Regions from separate parts of the Mycolicibacterium boenickei genome, predicted to be linked through region 1. Evidence: riboswitches for the same ligand, from Rfam matches in the RefSeq annotation. Region 1 holds a riboswitch; the other holds the start of a gene.

Region 1 (9,417 bases):
GCCACCGCGGCCGCCGGGTCCGCCGAGGTGCTGCGCGCCTGGGGAAAGCTGGGCTACCCGCGCCGGGCCAAGCGCCTGCACGAATGCGCAGTGGTGATCGCCACCGAGTACGGCGACGAGGTGCCGGCCGACGTCGACACGCTGCTGACGCTGCCCGGCATCGGCGCCTACACCGCGCGTGCGGTGGCCTGCTTCGCGTATTCGGCCAGCGTGCCGGTGGTCGACACCAACGTGCGCCGCGTGGTGACCAGGGTGCTGCACGGCCAGGCAGACGCGCCGGCCCGGGCCCGCGACCTCGAAGACGTCGCCGCTCTCCTGCCCGATGAGGAAACCGCACCGACCTTCTCGGCCGCGCTCATGGAACTGGGTGCGGTGGTGTGCACCTCTCGGGCACCGCAGTGCGGGATCTGCCCACTGAGCCGGTGCCGTTGGCGCACCGCGGGCTATCCGGCCGGGACGGTCGCCAAGCGGGTGCAGCGGTATGCCGGGACGGACCGCCAGGTTCGGGGCAAGCTGCTGGACGTGTTGCGCGACAGCAGTTCTCCGGTCACCCGGGCCCAGTTGGACGTGGTCTGGCTCACCGACACCGCCCAACGCGACCGGGCTCTCGACTCACTTCTGGTCGACGGGTTGGTGGAGCAGACCGCCGACGGTCTCTTCGCCCTGGCCGGCGAAGGTGAAATTCCATGAGATCGGCATGAATCCGTTCCGCGGCACACCATTTGGGCGTTGCTTCACATAGAACGGAGCTATGTCAAGCAAATTCTTCGCGACCATTGCGTGTACTGCGATGGGCCTTGGCGCCGGCCTGGGCCTGGCGGCGACCGCGAACGCCGCACCGGCGGGCACCGGTTCAGCCGCCGACACCGTGCGTGACCTGCAGAGCCGGGGCTATCACGTGCAGGTCAACTCGAACGCCAATACGGCCCTGTCGAATTGCCGGGTGACCGGGGTGCACGGACTGGCCGACTCCAACATCGACGACAACGGGTACCGCATCGACTCGGCGCAGCACACCACGGTCTACGTGAACGTGGCCTGCCAGCCCGACGGCTGACGCATCACGCGGTGACGGCTTCTTCGGCTGCACCACAGGCGAATTGACGCCGGTAGTCCGACGGTGTCACGCCGATGAGCCGGCGGAAGTGATGGCGCAGCAGCGTCGCGGTACCGAACCCGGCCTGGCCGGCGATCCGATCGATGTCGAGATCGGACTCCTCCAGCAGCCTGCGTGCGTACAACACCCGCTGATCGGTGATCCACTGCATGGGCGTGGTGCCGGTCTCCTCGACGAACCGGCGGGCGAACGTGCGCGTGGACATCGCGGATCGCCTGGCCAAGGTCGTCACAGTGTGCGGCTTGTCCAGGTTCCCCATGATCCAGTCCAGATGCGGCGCAAAGCCTTCCGAGCACCGGACCGGGATCGGCTGATCGATGAACTGGCGTTGCCCGCCGTCCCGCTGCGGAGGGACCACCATGCGCCGCGCGATCTTGTTGGTGACCTCGCTGCCGAGTTCGCGGCGAACCAGATGCAGGCACGCATCGATGCCCGCCGCGGTACCCGCACTGGTGATCAGGTTTCCGTCGTCGACGAACAGGACGTTGCGGTCCACCTTGGCCGTCGGATACTTGCGGGCCAGCGCGTCGGCGTGCATCCAGTGCGTGGTGCACGGCCTGCCGTCGAGCAGGCCCGCCGCGCCGGCGAGAAAGGCGCCCGAGCACACGGTCAGGATGATCGAGCCCGCATCGGCGGCGGCCCGCACAGCCTCCAACGCCTCGGGTAGGTAGTCGGAGGTGCCGATGGCCGGGATCGCCACCAGGTCGGCGCCCTGGAGGGCATCCAGCCCGTGCTCAGGCGTCAGGGTGGCCCCGACCGACGTCCGTAGCGGCTTGCCAGGTTCGGGCCCGCACACCTTGAAGTCGAAGTTGGGGACCCCGTCCGCGGACCGGTCGATTCCGAAAACCTCGCAGATGACCCCGAACTCGAAAACGGCCAGGCCATCGAGCACCAGCGTGGAGACGCTTCTCAGCATGGCAGTATTTTATCGCAAGGTGTCAGCGCTGCCACTGTTGGCGGTATATTTCCCCGACAAGCATTACTGCCATGACTGTTGCACTCGCTCTGATCATCCTGATCTCACCCTTCGCGGTCGCCGCGGCAGTGGGCTGGGCGGCACAGCGCAGCAATATCCTGCGGTTCCGCCTCGATCTGTTCGACATGCCTTTCAACGCCGGCCAACCCGACTACGAGGCATACCGTGCCGGCCACGACCTCGACGCGATCCGCAGCCGCTTCGAACACCAGCCGTCATGGCCGAGTGCGGGCGTTCTAGGCGAGCGCCGATAGGAACCCGGTCACCGCTTCGCGGTACACCTCGGGCGCGTCGTCGTGGATCAGGTGACCCGCCCCGGGAACGTGCAAATACCTTGTGTCCTTCCCGATCTCGGCCATCTCGCGCATCTGCCCGGGCGGCGCCACCGAATTGCCCGCCTCGATGAGCAAGGTCGGAACCTGTACCTCTCGCCACTGCTGCCAATAGTCGCGCGTCCCCCATTGGGCAGCGATGTCCAGCCACCACTGCGGATACCCGTGCAGCCGCCAGCCGGTGGCCGTCCGGTCGAACGCCTCCAGGAAGTACCGGCCCGCGACGGGCCCGAACTCGTCGTAAACCTCCTGCGCCGAACCGAACTCGACCGGGAGGGCGTGCACCCACGGCTCCCACGGCCCGGTGGTACGGCCACGGAAATCGGGGGCCATGTCCTCGACCACCACCGCGCGAGCCAGTTCCGGACGGGCCGCGGCCAGGCACCACGAATGCAACGCACCCATGGAATGCCCCACCAAGATCACCGGCCGCCCCAGCCCGGCGACGGCATCACCGAGATCGGTGACGAAACGCTCGGTGCTGATCGGATACGGGTCGACCACGTCGCGCCCTCGGTGCCATGGCGCGTCGTATGTGTAGACCTCCCCCAACCCGGTCAACCAGGGCAATTGGCGCGACCAGGTGCTGCCGCGGCCCATCAGGCCGTGCACCAGAACGATGGGCTCGCCACGGCCCCCTCGGCGGGTGAGCAGATCTGTGACCATCCCGTTATCTTGCCGGGCAGCCACGGTAGCCTGAACACCATGCCCGTCGTGAAGATCAACGCCATCGAGGTCCCGCCCAATGCCGGCCCGGAACTGGAGAAGCGGTTCGCGAACCGTGCACATGCTGTCGACAGCCAGCCCGGCTTCCTCGGCTTCCAACTGCTCCGCCCGGTCAAGGGCGAAGACCGCTACTTCGTGGTGACGCAGTGGGAAACCGAAGAGGCCTTCCAGGCCTGGGCTTCGGGCCCGGCCGTGGAGGCCCACAAGGGCCAGGCGGCCAAGCCTGTGGCCACCGGCGCATCGCTGCTGGAGTTCGAGGTTGTGCTGGACGTTGCAGGGCCCGCTGCCCAGGCGTAGCCGCGGCCGGACGCTGCGCCGCACTGTTGGCCTGACGGCCATCACAGCGGTCGCCGCGGCCCTGGCTTGTGGCTGTTCGCCGTCCGTCGCGCCCGCGGCAGAAGTGTCCTACGGCGCGCACATCGACACCATCACCCCGCCTGGTCTGCGGGCCAAGCAGACGATGGACATGCTCAACTCCGACTGGCCGATCGGGCCCATCGGCGTGCGGACCCTCGCCGCACCCGAGAAGGTCGATCTGGTGGGCACCAAGATGGACTCCATCTGGTGGGATCGCCCGTTCAAGGTCACCTCGGTCGACATCGGGGCCGCACAGGCGACGCTGCACGTGCAGACGTCGTACAACGTCGCCCAGGACATCGAGCTCCGCACCAACGATGTCGGTCTCGTCGACCGTTTCGAGGTCAACCTCGTGCCCCCGAAGATCGACAAGTGGTCCGACATCGATGCCGAGCTGACCAAGTCGGGTGCGCGGTACTCGTACCGGGTGTCGAAGGTCAACAACGGCAAGTGCGAGCAGGTCGCAGGCACCAACACCGAGATGTCGCTGCCGCTGGCCTCGATCTTCAAACTGTATGTGCTGCTTGCGGTTTCAGATGCGGTCAAGGCCGGGACGCTGAGCTGGGACGATCACCTCACGATCACCAAGGAAGGCAAGAAGCTCGGTTCGGCCGGGCTGGACAAACTTCCCCCCGGCGCCCAGATCACCGTGCGGACCGCCGCCCAGCAGATGATCTCGGCCAGCGACAACATGGCCACCGATCTGCTGATCGGGCGGATGGGCCCGGCGGCGGTGGAACGCGCACTGGTGACCGCAGGCCATCACGATCCGGCCAGCATGACCCCGTTCCCGACCATGCACGAGGTGTTCTCGGTCGGTTGGGGGCAACCGAATCTCCGCGACAAGTGGAAGACGGCCTCCCCGGCTGATCGGGTGGCACTGCTGCAGCAGACGAATTCCCGCCCCTACGAACCAGATCCGTACCGGACCCACACCCCGGCCTCCAACGACGGCCTGGAGTGGTTCGCCAGCGCGGCTGACATCTGCCGGGTGCATGCCGCCCTGCAGGCCTCGGCCTACGGTGCCGCCGCGCCGGTGAAAGACATCCTGTCGGCGCTGCCGGGCATCGACCCGGATCCGGCGAAGTGGCGCTACATCGGAGCCAAGGGCGGCAATCTGCCCGGCGACCTGACCTTCAGCTGGTACGCAGTGGACTACACCGGCCAGCCGTGGGTGTTCAGTTTCCAGCTGAACTGGCCGAAGTTCCGCAGCCCCACCGCCGCGGGCTGGTTACTGCAGATCGCCAAGCGCGCGTTCGCCATGGCGCCCGTGGGCTAACTGCTGGTTCGGCGCCTCGCTGCGCCGGTTTCTGCCTCAAGGCTGTGGTCGTCGCCGAATGACAACCTCGGGGTAGAAACGGACGTCCCGGTCGACAGATCCTGCGGCGGAAACTAGCTGCTGCTCCGCAGCGTCCAGGCGTGGCCGCGGAAGTTCATGACGGTGCGGCTCATCGGTGCGATGTCGATGCGCCAGAACGATTTTGGCGGGGCATCCAGGGCCACCAGGATGGCAGCCCTGACCACCGCGGGGTGGGTGACGGCGACCAGCCGTCCTCGCTCCGAGGCCAGGCCGTCCATCCAGCCGTGCACCCGATTGACGAGGTCGACCACGGATTCACCACCGTGCGGCGCCCGGGCCGGATCGGTCAGCCAGACCGCCAGGTCTGCCGGCGGGACGCCGCCGAGCACAGCTCCGCGCCAACTCCCGAAGTCCAGGTCGGCCAGCCGGGGTTCGACCGCCGCCGACAGCCCCAGCAGTTCCGCGGTCTGGCGGGCCCGTTTCTCCGGCCCGCAGCACGCGGTGTCGATGACACCGAGTTCAACGGCAGCGTCAGCCTGACGGTGGCCCAACGCATTCAGCGGTTCGTCGGTGGGAAATCGTCCGGCCGCCGTGGCATCGGTCATGGCGTGCGACACCAACGTCAGCCGGACGACCTCACTCATCGAAGTTCACGCTGCGAGAGACTCCCGTTTGCCCTCGAGCACCTTCGATGCCAGGGCCCCGAACACCAGACCGATCGTCGCCCAGATCACCACCTGGGTACCCAGGGAGTACAACCGGAACTGGTAGAGGTCGTCGGCCGGGAACGTCGACGGGGTCTCATGGATGCCCGGCAGGATCAGAAAAACCACGGCCATCGACACCACGTAGTCCGCGGCGCCGACCAGGGTGGCGTTCCATGCTCCCAGCTTCGGCGTCAGCCGGCGCGCCAGCAGCACCGATCCCACGAACAACCCGGCAGAGAGCACGACCAACAACAGGTACAGCAGGGTCCGCTGCTGGATGGTCTCCTCGAGGCTGACCGCCGGCGGGTTCGGCGGGTACTTGAGCGCCGGGACGATCCACAGTGAGACGAGCATGCCGCCCGCGGTCAGCGCGGCCAACGCCCGCGCGGACAGGTTGGCCCTGCCGTACAGCGCGCAGAACACGACGGCCAGCAGCGCGCCCATCGCCACACTGAAGATCAGGACGCCGAGGCCCATGCCGATGTTGGATTGCACGCCGCGGGTGAACACCTCGGCACTCTCGGCGCCGCCGTGCGAATGCCCGCCTCCGCCGTGCGAATGTTCCGCGGCTTCATGCGCCGCGCCGACACCGTTCTCGAAGTCGATCGCCCGACCGATGATCGGTTCGATCAGCAGCTTCGCCCACAGGAAGGCGAGCACGCCAGCTAGGGCGCCGGCCAGAATGCCGCGCCCGATGATCTGCTTTTCCATTTTGTCGCCGAATCTCCGCTGCGTCAGTGGCAGGGGAAACCGAGCAGGTGGCGGGCGTCGTGCACGAACTCGTGCACGTAGGTGTTGTTGCCCAGCACAGAGGTTGCGCCCTGGTCCATCCCGACGAAGTAAAGGGCCAACAGCGCGACGAACGCGGTCAGGGTCAGCCAGAGCACCGCCTTGGTTGCCGAGAGGTCGATCGGCCGGGCCTGGCCCTTGCGTACGTCAGTGGAAGCCATCGAGAGGTCCTTTCCGGGAATTCGCGTCCCAGTCCGTGTCGTGACAGGTCGGGTCTGACTGTTAACAGTGGCGCGGCCGTCCTGGACTCTCACCAGGTTCCGTTTGCCTGTCGATTACAACAGCATCCTAACCACGGCGCAGGAGATCGCCGTATACCGCAACCGCGCCCACTGCGTGAAAACGCAAATAACCGCAGGTGACGCGTTTTTCAAACGCGGTGTTTCGGCGAATCGGTGCCACATAATCACGCGGTGACCCAACTCCTACGCAGTGCGCGCGTCTTCGCCGCCGCCGTTATCGCAGTGCTGCCGTTTGTGTCCGTCCCCGTGGCCGAAGCAGCGCCCATCCCGGGCGGTGCCCACATCACCGGCATCGAGCACGTCAACGATCGCTGGGACAAGGTGTCGGTGTTCTCGCCGGCCATGAACCAGGTGATCGTCAACGACGTGTTGAAGGCTCCGCGTTCGGGAGCGCCCACCTTCTACTTGCTGCCGGGCATCGACGGCGGCGACAACCTCGACCCCGGCGGCAATTTCGCGCCCGGCGCCAAGAGCTGGTTCGGCATGACCGACATCCAAGGTTTCTTCGCCAACAAAAACGTCAACGTCGTCTCCCCGCTCGGCGGCCAGTTCAGTTGGTGGACCAACTGGGTCAACGACGGCAGCCGGCAGTACCAGACCTACATGACCCAGGAACTGCCGCCGCTGATCAACTCGCAGTACAACGCCAACGGCCGCAACGCAGTCGGCGGACTTTCGAGCACCGGCGGCACCGCCGTCGACTACGCCGTTCAGGCGCCCGGACTGTTCCGGGCCGTCGCGTCCTACAGCGGGCTGCTCAACCCTGCCGACAACGCCCAGCAGGTCTCGCTGACGCTGATGGGCGGCGGCGTGAGCGCCGACAACATGTGGGGACCGGCCGGCGGACCGCTGTGGGTCGCCCACGATCCGTCGAAGAATGTCGGAAAGCTGCGGGGTACGGCCGTCTACGCCGCGGCATCCGCCTCGGGCGACGTGGGTGACGTCGACCGGCTACCTGCGGGCTTCGGCCCCAACCTCACCGGCGGGTTGATCGAGCGCATCGTCGCCGACAGCACCAAGGTGTTCGCCGACGCGGCCTCCGCCGCCGGGGTGCCGATCACCTACGTGGTCCGGCCGCAGGGCTCGCACACGTGGGGCCTGTTCGAGTCGGAGATGCAGGAGTCCTGGAACACGACCGTGGGCCCGGCCCTGGGCAGCTGACCACCACAAAAAATCAGGCCCCCGGATTTCCGGGGGCCTGATCTCTTGTGAACTTATTCCGCGGTCGCTCCGGCCTTGGCCAGGTCCGGACCATCGGAGCCGGCCGCCTTGGGCGCGCCCGAGAACGTGAACTTCGCGTCCTCGCCGGCACCTTCGCCGTCCCAGCCCTCGACGTCGACCGTCACCAGCTGGCCGGGGCCCAGCTCCTCGAAGAGGATCTTCTCGGACAGCTGATCCTCGATCTCGCGCTGGATGGTGCGCCGCAACGGGCGGGCACCGAGCACCGGATCGAAGCCGCGCTTGGCCAGCAGGGCCTTGGCCTTGTCGGTCAGCTCCATCGCCATGTCCTTGGCCTTGAGCTGGTTGCCGACCCGGCCGATCATCAGGTCGACCATCTGGATGATCTCGTCCTGCGTCAGCTGGTGGAACACGATGATGTCATCGATGCGGTTGAGGAACTCAGGCCGGAAGTGCTTCTTGAGCTCGTCGTTGACCTTCTGCTTCATCCGCTCGTAGTTGTTCTCCCCGCCGCCCTGGCTGAAGCCCAGTCCGACCGCCTTGCTGATGTCGGAGGTGCCCAGGTTGGAGGTGAAGATCAACACGGTGTTCTTGAAGTCGACCGTGCGGCCCTGACCGTCGGTGAGGCGTCCGTCTTCCAGGACCTGCAACAGGCTGTTGTAGATCTCCTGGTGGGCCTTCTCGATCTCGTCGAACAGCACGACCGAGAACGGCTTGCGGCGCACCTTCTCGGTGAGCTGGCCGCCCTCTTCGTAGCCGACGTACCCCGGAGGGGCACCGAACAGCCGCGACGCGGTGAAGCGATCGTGGAACTCGCCCATGTCGATCTGGATCAGCGCATCGTCGTCGCCGAACAGGAAGTTGGCCAGCGCCTTGGACAGCTCGGTCTTACCGACACCGGACGGGCCGGCGAAGATGAACGAACCGGACGGGCGCTTCGGGTCCTTCAAACCGGCACGGGTGCGGCGGATCGCCTTGGAGACGGCCTTGACGGCGTCCTCCTGGCCGATGATCCGCTTGTGCAGCTCCTCCTCCATGCGCAGCAGGCGCGTGGTCTCGGCCTCGGTCAGCTTGAACACCGGGATACCGGTCCAGTTGCCGAGCACCTCGGCGATCTGCTCGTCATCGACCTCGGCGACGACGTCGAGATCGCCTGAGCGCCACTGCTTCTCACGCTCGCCGCGCTGGGCGACCAGCTGCTTCTCGCGGTCGCGCAGGCTCGCCGCCTTCTCGAAGTCCTGCGCGTCGATCGCAGACTCCTTCTCCCGGCGCGCGTCGGCGATCTTCTCGTCGAACTCGCGCAGGTCTGGCGGAGCGGTCATCCGGCGGATGCGCATCCGGGCGCCGGCCTCGTCGATCAGGTCGATCGCCTTGTCCGGCAGGAACCGGTCGTTGATGTAGCGGTCGGCCAGGGTGGCCGCGGCCACCAGCGCGCCGTCGGTGATCGAGACACGGTGGTGCGCCTCGTAGCGGTCACGCAGACCCTTGAGGATCTCGATCGTGTGCTCGACGGTCGGCTCACCCACCTGGACCGGCTGGAACCGGCGCTCGAGGGCGGCGTCCTTCTCGATGTACTTGCGGTACTCGTCGAGGGTGGTCGCACCGATCGTCTGCAGCTCGCCACGAGCCAGCTTCGGCTTCAGGATGCTGGCGGCGTCGATGGCGCCCTCGGCGGCACCCGCACCGACGAGC
Region 2 (9,417 bases), 2.8 Mb from region 1:
GACACCCGGCACGCAATGGACGACGCGTGGAGGGAACGGGTTGGTCGGTTGTTCACCTTTTGGACATGTGAACCCTCGACCGTGTGGTGATCCGGGGGGTAAGGCGGATGCGTCGAGCAGGCGCGGCCGTCGAACGTGGCGCCTGGCGCCTAACTGCTACCGACTGACGGAGGAATCGTTGAAGTCGACTCAGGTATACGAGCGAGGGTTCGTGTCGCTACTCATTGCCTTCGGCATCGGTTTCGCTGCCATGCCCACCGCCATCGCCGAACCGGGCGATGAGGCCGGTGCCCCGGGTCCGGTGGCGCCCGCGGTGCCCGAGTTGCCGCCGGTGACGGCCGGAGCCCCCGCTGTGGGGCCGGCACCGGTTCCGGTTGCCAGCACGGATGACCCTGGCGTGCCTGCGGTTACGGCCTGCTCGACGTTCGCCAACGCGCTCGACTCTGCGTCGACGTTCTACGGCGACTTCGCGGATTCCATCGAAGGGGTGGAGCGGCCCGATTACGGCGATCCGACGATCAGCACGACGAACACCAGCGGCCGCACGGCGCTGCGGGAAGCCGCCGCGTCGGCGATGAGCGCGGCCGGTACCCCCGGACTCTCGCCCGATATCGCCAACCCGATGCGCTCTTGGTCGTTCGGAGCCACCAAGCTGCTCCTGAAGATGGGCTTGCGGACCGGTGGTCAGTCTCTCAACGACACGGCTACCCAGCTCAACAACGATGCGACCAATGCTCAGATGGCCTGTGCCGCTGCGGGGACCCACGCCTGACGGCGAGCTCAACCACCATGTGCGCGGTGAGCCGTGCCGTCTGTAAAGGAATGCCGTGATCCGGCTTGCGATTTCGTTGCTCATGCTCGCCCTGTTGGCAACCGGTTGTGCCGGCAACGGCGACAAGGCCCAGGGCCCACCGAAGGAGGTGCCCAAGTCGGCCCTCGAGGGATTGCTGCTCACCACCGACCAGGTCGACACCGTGATGGGGGCCGCAGGAATGGTGGCGCACAAGCCGGTCACCGAGATGAACGATCATCGCAACCTGTTGCCCAATCTCAACTGCCTCGGCGCCTGGCAGGTGAACGAGTCCGCGATCTACGGGGATCGCTGGACCGCCATGCGTCAGGTGCTGCTGCGCGCTCCGGACAACGACAACTGGGACAACCTGTTGGTGCAGTCGGTGGTGATCTTCCCGTCGTCGCAGGAGGCCACCGACTTCCTGAACCAATCGGCCGAACGCTGGGCCAAGTGCACCAACCACAACGTGAACATCACCCTGAACGGGGAACCGCTGCCCAGGTGGAGGAGCGGCGATCTGACCACGACGGACTCAGAGCTCACCTTGCCCTTCACCCGTGTGAACGGGGATCAGACCCGCGCCTGTCAGCGCGCGCTGGCCGTGGCCGCCAATCTCGTCATGGACATCCAGGCGTGTAAGCCGGCCGGTTCATCGGTGACCCAGGCCGCCGACGTGGTGGACCAGATCAAGGCGGCGATGCCTCGCTGACGGTGTCCGCCATCGGGCAGCGGGTAGTCTGGGGCACGCAGCTGGTTTGCCGGCACCGGGGTGTTTGCGGTGCCGACATCGAACGCCGCATGCTGATTTCGATGCGACGTGAGAGGGAACCCGGTGAGAATCCGGGACTGTCCCGCAGCGGTATGCAGGAACGACCACCGTCATCAGCACTGGCACGCAGGGATCTGCGGCTGGGAAGCGACGGTCAGTAGGAGCACGGTTTCCGTGCGTGCCTGTGAGTCCGAAGACCTGCCAGCCGTACCGGGCGCGCCGCGCCCGGTGGTTCATCGCCTCGCGGAATGGGCAGTGGCCGAAGACGGTTCGCTCGTGGCGGGTGGCTGTGTTCGGTTCGATGTCTCCTGGCGGTGGCCATCCCCGTCGCACGTTGAAGGACGTCGTCATGAGCACAACCGCAGCAGCACCATTCACCGCCACCGTCCTCGGGTTGCCCCGAATCGGACCCAACCGCGAACTCAAACGCGCCGTCGAGAAGTACTGGGCCGGCCGCATCGATCGCGACGAACTGGAGTCTCTCGCCGCGACATTGCGCCGCGACACCTGGGAGTCGCTCGTCGCGGCCGGCGTGGACTCGGTACCGGTCAACACGTTCTCCTACTACGACCAGATACTCGACACCGCAGTTCTGGTCGGAGCCATGCCGGCCCGGGTCCGTGGGATCGCCGATGATCTCGACCGGTATTTCGCTGCCGCCCGCGGGAACGACGAAGTCGCGCCGCTCGAGATGACGAAGTGGTTCGACACCAACTACCACTACCTCGTGCCGGAGCTCGGACGGGACACCGCCTTTGCCCTCGACCCCACCAAGGTGCGGCGCGAACTGAAAGAAGCACGTGCACAGGGAATTCCAGCGCGTCCGGTGATCATCGGACCCATTACCTTCCTGGCACTGTCAAAGGCTGTAGACGGTGCGGTCCAGCCGCTCTCTCGGCTGGACGAACTCGTCGATGTGTACGCCGAACTGCTGGGGGCTCTGGCGGATCAGGGAGTCGGATGGGTCCAGATCGATGAACCGGTGCTGGTCACCGATATCGTCGACAATGCGGCCGAACTCGCGGAGCGGGTCTATGCCCGGCTCGGTGGCGTGAACAACCGGCCCGCGATCTTCCTGGCGACGTACTTCGGTGAACTCACCGACGCGCTGCCGGCCCTGGCCCGAACGCCGGTCGAGGCGATCGGTGTCGACCTGGTGTCCGGTTCTGCCGCTGCCCTGGCGGCGCTGCCCGGGCTCAACGACAAGCTTCTGGTGGCCGGGGTGGTGGACGGCCGCAATATCTGGCGCACCGACCTGGAACAGGCGCTTGGCACGTTGGCGATGTTGCGGGAATCGGCGGCCGCGATCGCGGTTTCTACGTCGTGCTCGACGCTGCATGTGCCGTACTCACTGGAGGCCGAACCGAATATCGATGCGGCGCTGCGTAGCTGGCTGGCCTTCGGGGCCGAGAAGGTCGACGAGGTGGTAGCCCTGGCGCGAGGTCTCGGGCAGGGACGGGACGCGATCGCGGATGAGATCGCGGCATCCGACGCCGCCCTGTCAACGCGCAGGTCCGATCCGCGGCTCAACAACGGCGCGGTCCGGGCACGGATATCGACGCTCGTAGCCTCCGGCGCAACGCGTGGACCGGCCGATCAGCGCCGCATCGCTCAGCAGGACCGGCTCAACCTTCCGGCGTTGCCCACCACCACGATCGGGTCCTACCCGCAGACCTCGGCGATTCGGGTTGCTCGTGCAGATCTGCGCTCCGGCAAGATCGATGCCGCCGAGTATCAGCGTCGGATGAAGTCCGAGATCGCTGATGTCATCAAGCTGCAGGAGGACCTGGGACTCGACGTGCTGGTGCACGGTGAGCCCGAGCGCAACGACATGGTGCAGTACTTTGCCGAGCAGCTCGATGGATTCTTCGCGACCCAGAACGGCTGGGTGCAGTCCTACGGGAGCCGGTGCGTGCGCCCGCCGATCCTCTACGGGGACGTGGCCCGGCCGGAGTCCATGACCGTCGAGTGGATCACCTACGCTCAGTCGCTCACCGACAAGCCGGTCAAGGGCATGCTCACCGGTCCGGTCACGATCCTGGCCTGGTCGTTCGTCCGTGACGATCAGCCGCTGGCGGACACGGCTTTTCAGGTCGCCCTCGCCATCCGTGACGAGACGGTGGACCTGCAGTCGGCCGGGATCGCCATCATCCAGGTCGACGAGCCGGCCTTGCGTGAGCTGCTGCCGTTGCGTGCCGGGGACAAGGAGGCCTACCTGCGGTGGGCGGTCGATGCGTTCCGGCTGTCCACCTCCGGCGTCGCCGATGAAACGCAGATCCACACTCACCTGTGCTACTCGGAGTTCGGTGAGGTGATCGGGGCGATCGCCGACCTGGATGCCGACGTGACGTCCATCGAGGCGGCTCGATCACACATGGAGGTGCTCGGCGATCTCAACGCCGTCGGCTTCTCCAACAGTGTCGGTCCGGGTGTGTACGACATCCACTCGCCGCGGGTGCCCGGGGTGGACGAGATCGTCACGTCTCTGCGCGAGGCGCTCAAAGCGATCCCCGCCGAACGACTGTGGGTAAATCCAGACTGTGGTCTGAAAACTCGTACCACGGATGAGGTGACCGAGTCGCTCAAGCATCTGGTCAGGGCCGCCGTCGAAGTTCGCGCCGGATAACCCGGCCTGCCGAGTGTGGGTCTTGTGCACGCGACCGGGCCGATCCTGGTGCACAAGGCCTACGCTCGTGCGGCTTCGACTCTCCCGAGCATCATCCGAACTCGATGATGTTCGTCGGTGCCCGGAAGCGCTCGAGTGACCGGGACCGGTAGACGAGCGCCGCGGCCCGCGACACGACCTTGCCGCGACCGGCCGGCATCTCAAGCTCACGCACTGCGAGAACTCCTGGTATGGAACGTAACTCGTGGTACCGGTCCGCGGTGAACCAGAACGGCATCGGTGGTGCGGTGTACTGCTTGCTGAGCTTGATGCCGCGTCGCCGGGAGTACCAGCTGAGAAATCGCGGGACGCTGTCGAAGATCAGCTGCCCGCCGGGGAATCTGGCGGCGCAGGCGGCGATGAGATCGAACACCGCGTCGTGCTCCAGGTACTGGAACAATCCCTCGGCCGTGATGAGCACACCGTTGGTGGAGTCGACGTGATCCATCCACGAGTGGTCCAGTGCCGACTGGGCCAGGTAGCGCAGCCGGTCCGAAGCCGGGAGCAACTGCTCGCGCAGCCGCACGATGGGCTCCAGATCCACTGAAAGCCAGTTCATTCCACCATTGTCGAGGCGCCAGAAGCTGGTCTGGAGCCCCTCGGCCAGGGCGACCACGCTGGCGCGGGGGTGCGTCTTGAGGTACCGGCGAGAGGCATCGTCGAACGCCAGGGCCCGAAGCGCGGTCGCCTGGTGGGTCCGGCCGAAATGGTGATAGTCGTACCCCAGACCGTCGCGCAGGGTGATCGCCAGCGGGTCCACGATGATGCCGTCAGGCCTGGCCGCCTCGGTCGCCCTCTGGTGCAGAGTCAGGAGCGCGGTTTCCGATACCGCGGTCAGATGACGTGCGTCGATCACTGGCATGGCTCGACCGTACCCGGGCGGGTCACTCGCGAGAGTCGTTGCCCCGGTGGGCACATCAATCCCCACATTGCGGGAACTTTCTGGTGACGGTGAGCGACTAGCTGAAAGACAGGACCGGTCGACGTCCGTGCGAGGAGGTGATGCGTGACTGCCCCGATGTGGCTGGCGGTGCCCCCAGAGGTGCATTCTGCCGCGTTGAGTACGGGTCCCGGTCCCGGGTCCCTGGTGGCCGCAGCCGGGCAGTGGCATGCGCTGAGCACTCAATACAGCGCGGTAGCAGTCGAACTCACACAACTGCTGGCCGAGGTGCAGGCCGGCAGCTGGGAAGGCCCCAGCGCCGCACAGTATGTGGCTGCTCATGGCCCCTACCTGGCATGGCTGGAGCAGGCCTCGGCCGACAGCGCCGTCACCGCGGTGCAGCACGAGACGGTCGCAGCCGCCTACGCCGGCGCCCTGGCGGCCATGCCCAGTCTGGCCGAGCTCGCCGCCAACCACGTCACTCACGGCATGCTGCTGGCCACCAACTTCTTCGGCGTCAACACCATCCCGATTGCCGTCAACGAGGCCGATTACGTGCGGATGTGGCTGCAGGCAGCCGAGGTGATGACGACGTACCAGGGGGTTGCGGAGAGCGCAACGGCAGCAGTGCCGTCGCCCCAGCCTGCCCCGCCGATCCTTGCGCCAGGAGGTGAGGCGCGAAGCGGTCAGCAGAACACGTCGGGCTCAGCGTCGGACACCCAGCCGCCCGGTGACATCTGGCGGCTGATCTCCGAGCTCATCTCGGGTGCGGGCAATCCCCAGCAACTCCTCGAGACGTTTCAGCAGTTCTTCGGGCAACTGGGATTCAACCCCGTGGAGGCCGCGGTGCTCGCGGTCATCGCTCTCGTCCTCTACGACATGCTCTGGTATCCCTACTACGCGTCGTATTCGCTTCTGCTGCTGCCATTTCTCGCCCCCGCGCTCAGCGCGCTGAGCGCCCTGGGCGCGCTCGCGCTCCTGCAGAACGACCTACCGGCGCCAGGTGGATCACCGGTTGCCGCTGAGGCCGGCAGCGGCGCCCATCGTACGGCGGCGACCATCGGCGCCGGCTCGGCGTTGAGCCCGTCCGGAGTGTCCACCGCCGTTCCTCAGGCGGGCGGCTCGGGCTCCGGCGCGCCCGCCACCACTACCAGCGGCACCGGCCCGGCAGCATCGACGTTCGCCGGCTATGCCGTAGCCGGCCCGGACCCGCCCGCAGTGCCATCGGGGCCGAAGTCCGGTGCGAAATCCCCTGACGGAATGGCAGATATCCTCGCCACCGTCGCCGCGGCCCGAACGGCTGCCGCCACCGGCACGCGTCGGAAACAGATCGGCCGGAAACGAGATCGGGCCCGCAGCTATCGCCACGAGTTTCTGTCCGAGACCGCGGATGCCGCCATCGACGACCCGGCCGCCGGCCGGGACGCGCCGTCCGCCAGTGACGTGGGTACGGCCGCCCTCGGTTTCACCGGTGCGACACCCGTGGCCACCAATGCAGCCGCCGCCGGACTGGTCCAGCGGTCATCCGGCGGCGCCGCGGAGTCGATCCCGATGCTTCCCGCCACCTGGCGGAGTGATCCGAACCAGATCCGCGAATAGCGGGAACTTTCAATCGATTTGGTTCGACCAATCTGACAGCCGCACCACCGGCGCTGCGCGGTGCCGAACGAGGAGTTGAGTTGACGCTGAACGTGAAAGGGGAGGGGCTCGGGGCGCAAGTCACGGGCATCGACCCAAAGAATCTCGACGACATCACACGAGACGAGCTCCGTGAGCTCGTCTACCAGCACAAGCTGGTCATCCTGAAGGATCTCCATCCGACTCCGGAGGAGTTCCTCGAGTTGGGCCGCATCGTCGGCGACGTCGTCACGTACTACGAACCGATCTACCACCACAAGGATCATCCCGAGATCTTCGTCTCCTCCACTGAGGAAGGGCAGGGCGTCCCGAAGACCGGTGCGTTCTGGCATATCGACTACATGTTCATGCCCGAGCCGTTCGCATTCTCGATGGTGCTGCCGCTGGCAGTGCCGGGCAGTGACCGCGGGACGTACTTCATCGATCTCAACAAAGTATGGGAGTCCCTCCCGGACCGGGTGCGCGACACGGTCCGGGGCACGTTCGCCACCCATGATCCCCGGCGCCACATCAAGATTCGCCCACACGATGTCTACAAGCCGATCGGCGAGGTCTGGGATGAGATCTCCACGACCACCCCGCCGATCACCTGGCCGACGGTCATCAGGCATCCGAAGACCGGGCAAGAAATCCTCTATATCTGCGCGTCGGGTACCACGAAGATCGAGGACGGGGACGGAAATGTCCTTCCGGCTGGTGTGCTGCAGGAACTCATGGCGGCCACCGGTCAACTAGACCAGGACTTCACCTCGCCGTTCATCCACACCCAGCACTATGAGGTCGGCGATGTCGTGTTGTGGGACAACCGGGTTCTGATGCACCGTGCGAAACACGGAACCGCATCAGGAACTTTGACGACTCATCGGCTGACCATGCTGGACGGCCTCAAGACACCGGGATACGGGGTATGAGTATGAGCACCGCTGAGACACTGTCGGTGACGACGGGCGCGTATGGCACTTCCCATCTGGCGCCGATCCCCGAAGACCTACTGGCCAAGGTCCTGGAACCATACTCCTACAAGGGGTGTCGCTATCTGCTCGACGCCGAGTATGAAGCCAACGAGACCTCCGTGTTCGCCGTCGGGAACTTCAGCATCAAAGAGCCCGCGTACATTCGCGACACCGGCCACTTCAACGCCGCCGAATGGGTGCTGTGCTTCAACCAACTCGCATACAGCGCGTTCGCACCGGCAATTCTCAACGAGCAGATCCCGGAATTCCGGGGCTGGTCGATCGAAGACTACTTCAACTATCAACTGCCCAGCATGTTGATCAAGACCACGGCATCTCGCTTCAGACGTCCGATCAAATCCCGGAAGTTCTCGGCACGGCTGCAGTGCAAGGACTTCGAAGTGGTGGATCGCACGATTCGCTACCTCAAGATTCCGTGCACCGTCGAATTCTGGGACGAGGACGGCGGGTCCGCGTCCGGCGACGTCGAACTGGCCGCCCTCAACATCCCCTGACACCGGCACGAGAGCAACATGGCTATGACACACCCACCAGCCACGGTGCTGGCACGCATCAGCGAGCGGGCACGACAGCAACCCGAGACGATCGCTCTTCGTCGGTGCGACGGAACCAGCGTGCTCCCCTACGGAGACCTCATGGCCGAAGTGGACTGGTTGGCAGCCGATCTGGTCTCCAAGGAGGTCGCGCCGGGAGACCGGGTGTTCGTCCTCTCGGACAACGGTCCCGAGACGTATCTGGCGGTGTTGGCCTGCGCGAGAGTCGGTGCCATCGCAGTCATGGTGGACGGCGCCCTCCCCACGGCAACCATGGACCGGTTCGGCGAGATCACCACTCCCGGCGCGATTCTGATCGCGCCCGGCTGCCGGATGCACACCGCCGAACTCCCGGGTTCGCTCCGGTCGATCCCTGCTCTGCATGTCAGTGTCGGCGGTGGACCGAACGGCCGTGAAGCTGATCGGGTCCCGGAAACATTGCCCGGCATCCCCGCCGGGGGAGCCGATCATCCACTGGCGATGATCTTCACCAGCGGAACGACGGGTGCACCGAAAGCAGTGCTGCTGCCGAATCGGACGTTCTACTCCGTCGCGGACATTCTGCAGCGCGAGCACTTGACCTGGGTCGACTGGGTTGTCGGCGAAACCACGTACTCACCGTTGCCCGCGACCCACATCGGTGGACTGTGGTGGATCCTGAACTGTCTGATGCAGGGCGGACTGTGTATCACCGGCGGCGAGAACGGGTTGTCGATCGGGGAGATTCTCGCTCGGAACGCTGTCGCGACGACCTGCCTGGTTCCCACCCTGTTGAGCCGGCTGGTGGCCGAGCTGCGGTCCACCGGGGCGCCGGTCCCGCCGTCGCTACGGATGGTCGGATACGGCGGATCGCGCGCCATCGCCTCTGATGTCGGCTTCGTGGAAGCCGCCGGTGTCCGGACCGCGCAGGTCTACGGGCTCAGCGAAACAGGTTGCACCGCACTGTGTCTACCCACCGATGAGGGGTCGATCGCCAGGATCGAAGCGGGCGCTGTCGGGCGGCCCTATCCCGGCGTCGAAGTCCACCTCGATGGTGACGGCGCCGGCCCGCCCACGCGTTCCGGCGCAGATTCTGCCACCTCGGGCACGCTGTGGATCAAGTCGCCGGCGAACATGCTGGGCTACTGGGAGAACCCCGAGCGGACTGCCGAAACCCTGGTCGACG

Evidence for each region. A riboswitch is a leader RNA that binds a small molecule or an ion and turns the genes downstream of it on or off. The one in region 1 is predicted to bind cobalamin.
Region 2: it holds a riboswitch for cobalamin, as region 1 does, so the genes downstream of both, metE (5-methyltetrahydropteroyltriglutamate--homocysteine S-methyltransferase) here and G6N57_RS02700 (CbtB domain-containing protein) in region 1, are expected to answer to the same signal.

The regions. Positions count from the first base shown of each region.
Region 1 is NZ_AP022579.1:599,065-608,481, forward strand. Features, by position in the region: gene G6N57_RS02655 (HhH-GPD family protein) at 1-690, shown strand, start outside; gene G6N57_RS02660 (hypothetical protein) at 752-1,057, shown strand; gene G6N57_RS02665 (helix-turn-helix domain-containing protein) at 1,062-2,033, opposite strand; gene G6N57_RS02670 (hypothetical protein) at 2,105-2,347, shown strand; gene G6N57_RS02675 (alpha/beta fold hydrolase) at 2,330-3,091, opposite strand; gene G6N57_RS02680 (antibiotic biosynthesis monooxygenase family protein) at 3,131-3,448, shown strand; gene G6N57_RS02685 (serine hydrolase) at 3,423-4,787, shown strand; gene G6N57_RS02690 (histidine phosphatase family protein) at 4,901-5,452, opposite strand; gene G6N57_RS02695 (CbtA family protein) at 5,459-6,226, opposite strand; gene G6N57_RS02700 (CbtB domain-containing protein) at 6,250-6,465, opposite strand; cobalamin riboswitch at 6,455-6,610, opposite strand; gene G6N57_RS02705 (alpha/beta hydrolase) at 6,718-7,707, shown strand; gene clpC1 (ATP-dependent protease ATP-binding subunit ClpC) at 7,761-9,417, opposite strand, start outside.
Region 2 is NZ_AP022579.1:3,402,423-3,411,839, forward strand. Features, by position in the region: gene G6N57_RS16235 (Rv2240c family protein) at 251-772, shown strand; gene G6N57_RS16240 (sensor domain-containing protein) at 828-1,502, shown strand; cobalamin riboswitch at 1,580-1,782, shown strand; gene metE (5-methyltetrahydropteroyltriglutamate--homocysteine S-methyltransferase) at 1,912-4,188, shown strand; gene G6N57_RS16250 (class I SAM-dependent methyltransferase) at 4,280-5,089, opposite strand; gene G6N57_RS16255 (PPE family protein) at 5,252-6,706, shown strand; gene scoE ((3R)-3-[(carboxymethyl)amino]fatty acid oxygenase/decarboxylase) at 6,787-7,656, shown strand; gene G6N57_RS16265 (FcoT family thioesterase) at 7,659-8,213, shown strand; gene fadD10 (fatty acid--CoA ligase FadD10) at 8,238-9,417, shown strand, end outside.